Regions from separate parts of the Novosphingobium sp. ES2-1 genome, predicted to be linked through region 2. Evidence: riboswitches for the same ligand, from Rfam matches in the RefSeq annotation. Region 2 holds a riboswitch; each other region holds the start of a gene.
What was found. A riboswitch is a leader RNA that binds a small molecule or an ion and turns the genes downstream of it on or off. The one in region 2 is predicted to bind cobalamin.

Region 1: another riboswitch for cobalamin. It lies ahead of IM701_RS10750 (TonB-dependent siderophore receptor); the one in region 2 lies ahead of cobW (cobalamin biosynthesis protein CobW).
Region 3: another riboswitch for cobalamin. It lies ahead of IM701_RS04455 (TonB-dependent siderophore receptor); the one in region 2 lies ahead of cobW (cobalamin biosynthesis protein CobW).

Annotation. Positions count from the first base shown of each region.
Region 1 covers NZ_CP063445.1:2,220,053-2,222,314, reverse strand. Annotated here, with positions in the region: gene IM701_RS10755 (cell wall hydrolase) at 1-539, opposite strand, end outside; cobalamin riboswitch at 719-920, shown strand; gene IM701_RS10750 (TonB-dependent siderophore receptor) at 989-2,262, shown strand, end outside.
Region 2 covers NZ_CP063449.1:174,708-176,969, forward strand. Annotated here, with positions in the region: gene cobN (cobaltochelatase subunit CobN) at 1-252, opposite strand, end outside; gene cobW (cobalamin biosynthesis protein CobW) at 262-1,299, opposite strand; cobalamin riboswitch at 1,483-1,708, opposite strand; gene IM701_RS21510 (HoxN/HupN/NixA family nickel/cobalt transporter) at 1,777-2,262, opposite strand, start outside.
Region 3 covers NZ_CP063445.1:900,532-902,793, reverse strand. Annotated here, with positions in the region: gene cobU (bifunctional adenosylcobinamide kinase/adenosylcobinamide-phosphate guanylyltransferase) at 107-619, opposite strand; cobalamin riboswitch at 653-853, shown strand; gene IM701_RS04455 (TonB-dependent siderophore receptor) at 992-2,262, shown strand, end outside.

The DNA of each region.
Region 1 (2,262 bases), on a different replicon from region 2:
AGCACCACTTGCGCCACCGCGCGTTGCCCGCCGTCAGGCTCGCTCGCCGCCTCATAATAGATTGCTGCGGTCAGGCACTGCAGAGCCCGCCAGCGGTCCTCGCTCGACCCGGCCGCCGACACCGGACGGGCCGAGAGGATCTCGGCATCCGAATGGCTCTGGTCCCATTTCGCCTGCGCTTCTGTCGGCGCGATCAGCCCGCTGTCGCTGGTGTCGAGCCAGTAGAACGCCGAGCCCGGAAAGCTGTCACCCCCGCGCTCAAACGGTTGCAGTCCCGCCATCTGCGCGCGCGCGACAGCCGCTTGAACGCCGCCCGGTTCGCCCCACCCGGTCGGCCCGAGCAGCAGACCCAGCACGCCGAACATCGCCACGCCGCCCAGCCGCTGCCGCATAAGCGAAGGCGCGCGCAAGGCGTTACGGATCGAGCGCATATCCCGGCGCCGGATCCGCGCCGCAAAATCGCGCGGACGCTGCTCGCCATAAGCCGTCGCTGCCACGCCGGGCAGTTCGATCGGGCGATAGGCAAGCTCGAGAGGCATGGGGCTGGGCTGAATCCTGAAAATCCTCAATTGCGCTAACCTTTTGCGCCCCCTCGCGCACGGCCGCATTTCCCGCTGTCCCGATGCGGCACAAGCTCCTGCGATCCGGTTAACCTCCACCGCCGACTTGCCCCCAAGTACGTAGTTCCTCTTGCAGCGCAGCAAAGTTCCCGCTAGTTCCCCGCGCCGACGCCAACGGTGCCCGGTAACACGGGCTAAGAGGGAAGCCGGTTCCAATCCGGCGCTGCCCCCGCAACTGTAACCGGAGAGCGCGCTGTCCAGTGATGCCACTGGTGCCGGATTCGATCCCCGGTACTGGGAAGGCGGGCAGCGGGCGATGACCCGGGAGCCAGGAAACCTGCCGATGGTAGTCGTTCCGCGGCCGGGCGGGGTGTACCGGGCGCACGCGACGAGGCGCGCCAGATTCATGGCCCAGCGCACCTCTCGCCATGGACGGCATCAACCGTTCGTGGCCGGAGTTGCGTCCTGTGAAGAAGTACCTGCTTTCCGTTTCCGCTTCCGCATTTCTTGGCGCGTTTGCCGCCCCGGCATTTGCGCAAGAGGCCGACGATGTCGTTGTCGCTGACTACAAGATCGACCCGGCAACCATCACCGTCATTGCCACCGGCAGCGAAACCCCGCTCAGCAAGACCGGCCAGCCCGTCACCGTCATCACCGCCGACGAAATCCAGTCGATCCAGGGTCCCGACATCACCCGCGTCCTCGAACGCGTCCCCGGCCTGACAATTACCCGCAACGGCGGCCCCGGCAGCTTCACCGGCGTGCGTCTGCGCGGCTCGGATGCCGAGCAGGTCCTCGTCCTCGTCGATGGCGTTCGCCTCGAAGACGTCTCGGCCCCCTCGGGCGGCTTTGACTTCGGTACGCTGACCCCCGGCGGCGTCGAGCGGATCGACGTGCTGCGCGGCTCCAACTCCATCGTCTGGGGCAGCGCGGCCATCGGCGGCGTGATCGCGGTCCAGTCGCGCGATCTCAACGGCATTGAAGCCAGTGCCGAACTGGGCGCGAACGACAGCTATCTCGCCGATGCTGCAGCAGGCATCGCGTCAGACTTCGGTGCGCTCACCGTCAACGGCGGCTACAGCCGCAGTGATGGCGTCTCGGCCGCAGCGGTCGGCACCGAGCCCGATGGCTTCCGCCAGTGGCGCGTCGGCGGGCGCGGGCGCATCAACCTCTCGCAAGACCTCGCAATCGTCGCCACCGCCCGCTATGCCGACACCCGCACCGACATCGACGGCTTCGCCCCGCCAACCTACAGCTTCGGCGATACCCCTGAGTATCAGGACACGCGACAGGCCTCGGGCCGCATCGGACTGCGCTTCACCGGCAGCAATCTCACGCTCAACACCGGCTTCGCGATCTCGGATACCAAGCGCGACTACTACGACCCGACCTTCGGCACTGATCCGTCCTACGGCTACAAGGGCCGCTCGGAGCGCGTTGACCTGACGGGCCGCGTCAACCTGCCTGCCGATTTCACGCTCGATTTCGGCGGTGACAGCGAATGGACGCGCTTCTCGAGCACTTTCGATGCACAGGCCAAGGCCAACCTCACCTCGGGCCACGCCCTGCTTGGCTGGAGCAGCGATCGCGCCAGCCTCGCCGCCGGTGTCCGCATTGACGATCACAGCCGGTTCGGCACGGCCTGGACCTTCGGTGCCAACGGCGCGTTCGAATTGGTCGATAACCTCCGCCTGCGCGCCAG
Region 2 (2,262 bases):
CGCCCGCGCCCCGCCCAGCGTGCGTTCGATATACGTATCGACGGAAAGCGGGTGCATCAGCGCCGCCAGATTGGCGAGGCGCAGCGACGGAAACGCCGGGTTCGCCAGTCTCGCCTGATGCCAGCCGCCCGCGAACGCGCCAAGGTCGCTGTCGGAAAAAGACAGCACCACGAGATCCGCAGGCGTCTGCCCCAGATCCTGCGGGACGGCGGTTTCCTCCATCCCGTGCGTTTCGCGGAAGATGACGTGCATTGCGCTGGCTCAGCCGGCGAGAACCGCCTTGATCGCAGGCGCATCCACGTGCTCGCGCTCGGCAATGGCGACCAGCGTGGTATGGCGGGTTTCCCCTGCGCGCCATGGTCGGTCGTAGTGATGGCGCACGCGCGATCCCACCGCCTGCACCAGCAGTCGCATCGGCTTGCCGGTCACGGCGGCATAGCCCTTGACGCGCAGGATCCGGTGCTCGCGCGCCAGTGTCTCGATCCGTGCGACAAGTGCGGAGGGATCGGCAATTTCGCCCAGCGTCACCACGGTGCTGTCGAAATCGTCGTGCTCGTGATCGTCTTCGCCGTCATGGTGCGAAGGACGCGCCGCGATGTCGTCCTCGGCCGCGGCGTCGAGTCCCAGGATCACGCGCGGATCGACCGCGCCATCGACGAGTTCGATCACCGGCACGGGGCGAGGGGATTCCGCCGCGATCACCGCCCGCGCAGCGGCCACGCCATCGGCTCCGGCAAGGTCGACCTTGGTCAGCAGCACCATGTCGGCGCAGGCCAGCTGGTCCTCGAACACTTCGGACAAGGGCGTTTCGTGGTCGATGCCGGGATCGGCGGCGCGCTGCGCGTCGAGCGCCGCCACGTCGGGGGCGAAGCGCCCGGCCGCAACGGCTTCGGCATCCGCCAGCGCCAGCACCCCGTCCACCGTGATCCGGCTGCGGATCGCGGGCCAGTCGAACGCTTTCAGCAGCGGCTTGGGCAGGGCAAGGCCCGAGGTCTCGATCAGGATGTGGTCGGGCCGAGGGTCGAGCGCGAGCAGCTTTTCCACCGTGGGGATGAAGTCGTCGGCCACGGTGCAGCAGATGCAGCCATTGGCCAGTTCCACGATGTTTTCCGCCGGGCAATCGGGAATGGCGCAGGATTGCAGGATGTCGCCGTCCACGCCCAGTGTGCCGAACTCGTTGACCACGACCGCCAGCCGGCGGCCACCGGCATTGCGGATCAGGTGGCTGATCAGCGTGGTCTTCCCCGCGCCAAGAAAGCCGGTGACGATGGTGACGGGCACCTTCGAAAGGTCGGACACGTGCAACTCTCCCGCGCGCCAGAGCGAGACCGGGCGGGGCTTGCCGGACAAGTCCGGTCGGCGCGCGACGACGGGCGGGCGCGACGTTGCGCCCGTAACCACGCGACCCGTGCAGCCCCAGCCACACAGCTTCGTCGCTCAGACGGAGAGATACCGTGCCATGACCATCCCCTGGACCAAGGCAAGAGCGACCGGTGCGCCGGCAGGTCTCCTGGCTCGCGGGTCACAGCTTGATGCACGCCTTCCCAACACGGCGCATGCACCGCCCAGTGGCTGCCCCTCGAAGGGGCCAGTGCATCGCGCTATCCGCTTACAGTTGCAGGGACAGCCGCGGATTTGGGAAGACATGCTTCCCGCACCGCATTCCCGATTAAGCCCGTTCCCGGGCACCGGCGCGATCATGTGAAAGACGGGCCGAAGCCAGACCTTCGCGCGGCGACCTAGCGGGAGATCGCCACCGATGCAATCGCCTCTTGGCTAAGCCTTTGTCGAAACCTCGATTTCGTCCAGCCGCTTCCAGCGATAGATGGCGAAACTCGCCACCCAGCAGGCCACGAACAAGGCGATGATGGCAAAGCCCAGGCTGTTGAAATGCGCCCCCAGATCGGCGGCGAAGGTCCATGGCCAGCCGGTCAGTGCAAACCGGCTGCCGATCAGCGCGATCGTCTCGATTCCGCCGATGACGATGGCGACCACCGCGGAAATCAGGGTGATCGTGATGTTGTAGTACAGCTTGCGGATTGGCTTCACGAAGGCCCATTCGTAAGCCCCGAGCATCACCACGCCATCCACGGTGTCGATCAGCGCCATTCCGGCAGCGAACAGGGCCGGCAGCACCAGCACGGTTGCGATCGAAAGGCCATTGGCGGCCTGGCTTGCCGACATGCCAAGGATGGCGACTTCGGTCGCGGTGTCGAAGCCCAGGCCGAACAGGAATCCCAGCGGCGCCATGTGCCACGGCCT
Region 3 (2,262 bases), on a different replicon from region 2:
ATGTTGGGCAATCTGGTGACTTCCCTTTCAAACGCAATTATCAGGATGGCCGACCGTTGCCACCGCTGATCCTGCGCAAGCTCCCCTACCGTAAACTGGCGACAAACTATTTCAGCCGGGTGGGAATCCCGGCAGTCACAAACCACACCTCATCGGCCGCGCGCGCCATGGCCTGATTGAGCCAGCCCGCCTCGTCCCGGAACTGCCGGGCCAAAGCGTTGTCCGGGACAATTCCCTGGCCTACTTCGTTGGACACCAGCAGCAATGTGCCCTGAACCGACGGAAACAGCCCGGCCAGCCAAGCGCGCGCCGCCGCAATATCCTGGCCGCCAAGCATCAGATTGCTTAGCCACAGGGTCACGCAGTCGACCAGAATGACGCCATCTTCCCTATCGTTTTCCAGTATCGCTTCGCACAGTTCCAGCGGACATTCGACCGTCTGCCAGTGGCCGGCCCGGTCGGCGCGATGACGGGCGATCCGCTGGGCCATTTCATCATCGAATGCCTGCGCGGTAGCGATGTAGATATGCGGGCCTGGCAGGGCATCGCCCAGTTCTTCGGCATAGCCGCTCTTGCCCGACCGCGCTCCACCAAGAACCAGAATCGTCTTGCCGTTCACTGCTCCCACTTGCCTTTCATGCTGTTCTGCGACAAAGGCGCGAGCGTTACAGGTTCCCAGCGATGGGATGAATAGGGAATCCGGGAATGGCTTCGTGCCATGGTCCGGAGCTGCCCCCGCAACTGTGATCGGCGAGTCGCCGCTTCGTTATGCCACTGGCCTTCGGGCCGGGAAGGTGAAGCGGCCGACACTGACCCGAGAGCCAGGAGACCTGCCCGTAACGGTCGTTCTTTTGTCCGGACGGGGTGTGCCGGATGATGATCGAGGTTCCCTCGCGTGACGACTTAGCCAGAGTCGCATGCGGTGGCTTCGTCCCACACGCGTGATCGCTGTCGTGCGACTCTTTTGACGTTGTTCAAAAGGGGGAAACCCATGCGTGTTCTGAAGACTGCACTGCTGCTTTCCGCAGCCACCCTGCCTGCCGTCGCACATGCCGAGGACGCCGAGACCATCATCGTCTCCGCCAATCGGACCCAGCAATCCACTTCCGAAGTCGCCCAGTCGGTCACCGTCATCACGCTCGATGACATCGCTACCCGGCAATCGGCCGGAGTTGCCGATCTGCTGCGCTCGGTGCCTGGGATCACCGTCACCAGCAATGGCGGACTTGGCACTACCACCTCGGTCAACATTCGCGGGGCGGAGAGCGACCAGACTGTTGCGCTGTTCGACGGGGTGAAGCTCAACGATCCTTCCACCCCCGGCGGCGGCTTCAATTTCGGCAATTTACTGACCGGCAATATCGAGCGGATCGAGGTTGTCCGCGGATCGCAGTCCGTACTGTGGGGCAGTCAGGCCATCGGCGGCGTGGTGAACATCGTCACTCGTGCGCCCACGGAGAAGCTCGCCCTCAACCTCGCCAGCGAATATGGCTGGCGCGATACGGCGCGTGTGGTCGGCAATATTTCGGGCAAGTTCGGCCCAGTCTCGGCAAATGTCGGCGCGGGCTATCTGCGCACTGACGGCTTTTCGACCTTCAACGAGACGCGCGGCGGCACGGAACGAGACGGCTATCGCAACATCGGCGCAAACGCGAAGTTCAACATCGCGCTGTCGGATGCGGTCTCGGTCGACCTGCGCGGCTGGTATTCGGACGGCAAGGTCGGCATCGACGGCTTCCCGCCGCCGACTTACAGCTTCGGCGACACGCCAGAGTTCGCCAGGACCAAGGAACTGATCGGCTATGCCGGCCTGAACGCGGCGCTGTTCGACGGACGCTTCCGCAACCGTATCGCCTATACGCTGACTGATACCCGCCGCCGAAACGTCGATCTGACGGGAGGCATCGAATTCGAGACCTTCAACGCCAAGGGGCGCAACGAGCGGTTCGAATATCAGGGCAACTTCGACATCACCGATGCGGCGAGCGCCACTTTCGGTGCCGAAACCGAAAAGGCCAGCTTCCGCACGTCAAGCTATGGCGGCCCCTTCGCCATCGCTAGTGCGCGGATCAACAGCTTCTACGGCCAGCTTAGCGCCAAGCCGGTCGCCGGTCTGACCCTGAGCGCGGGTCTGCGTCATGACGATCACGACACGTTCGGCGGCAAGACGACCTTTTCCACCAGTGCTCTGTTCACGCCGAATGAAGGCAACACCGTGCTGCGCGCCAGCTACGGCGAGGGCTTCAAGACGCCGTCGCTGTA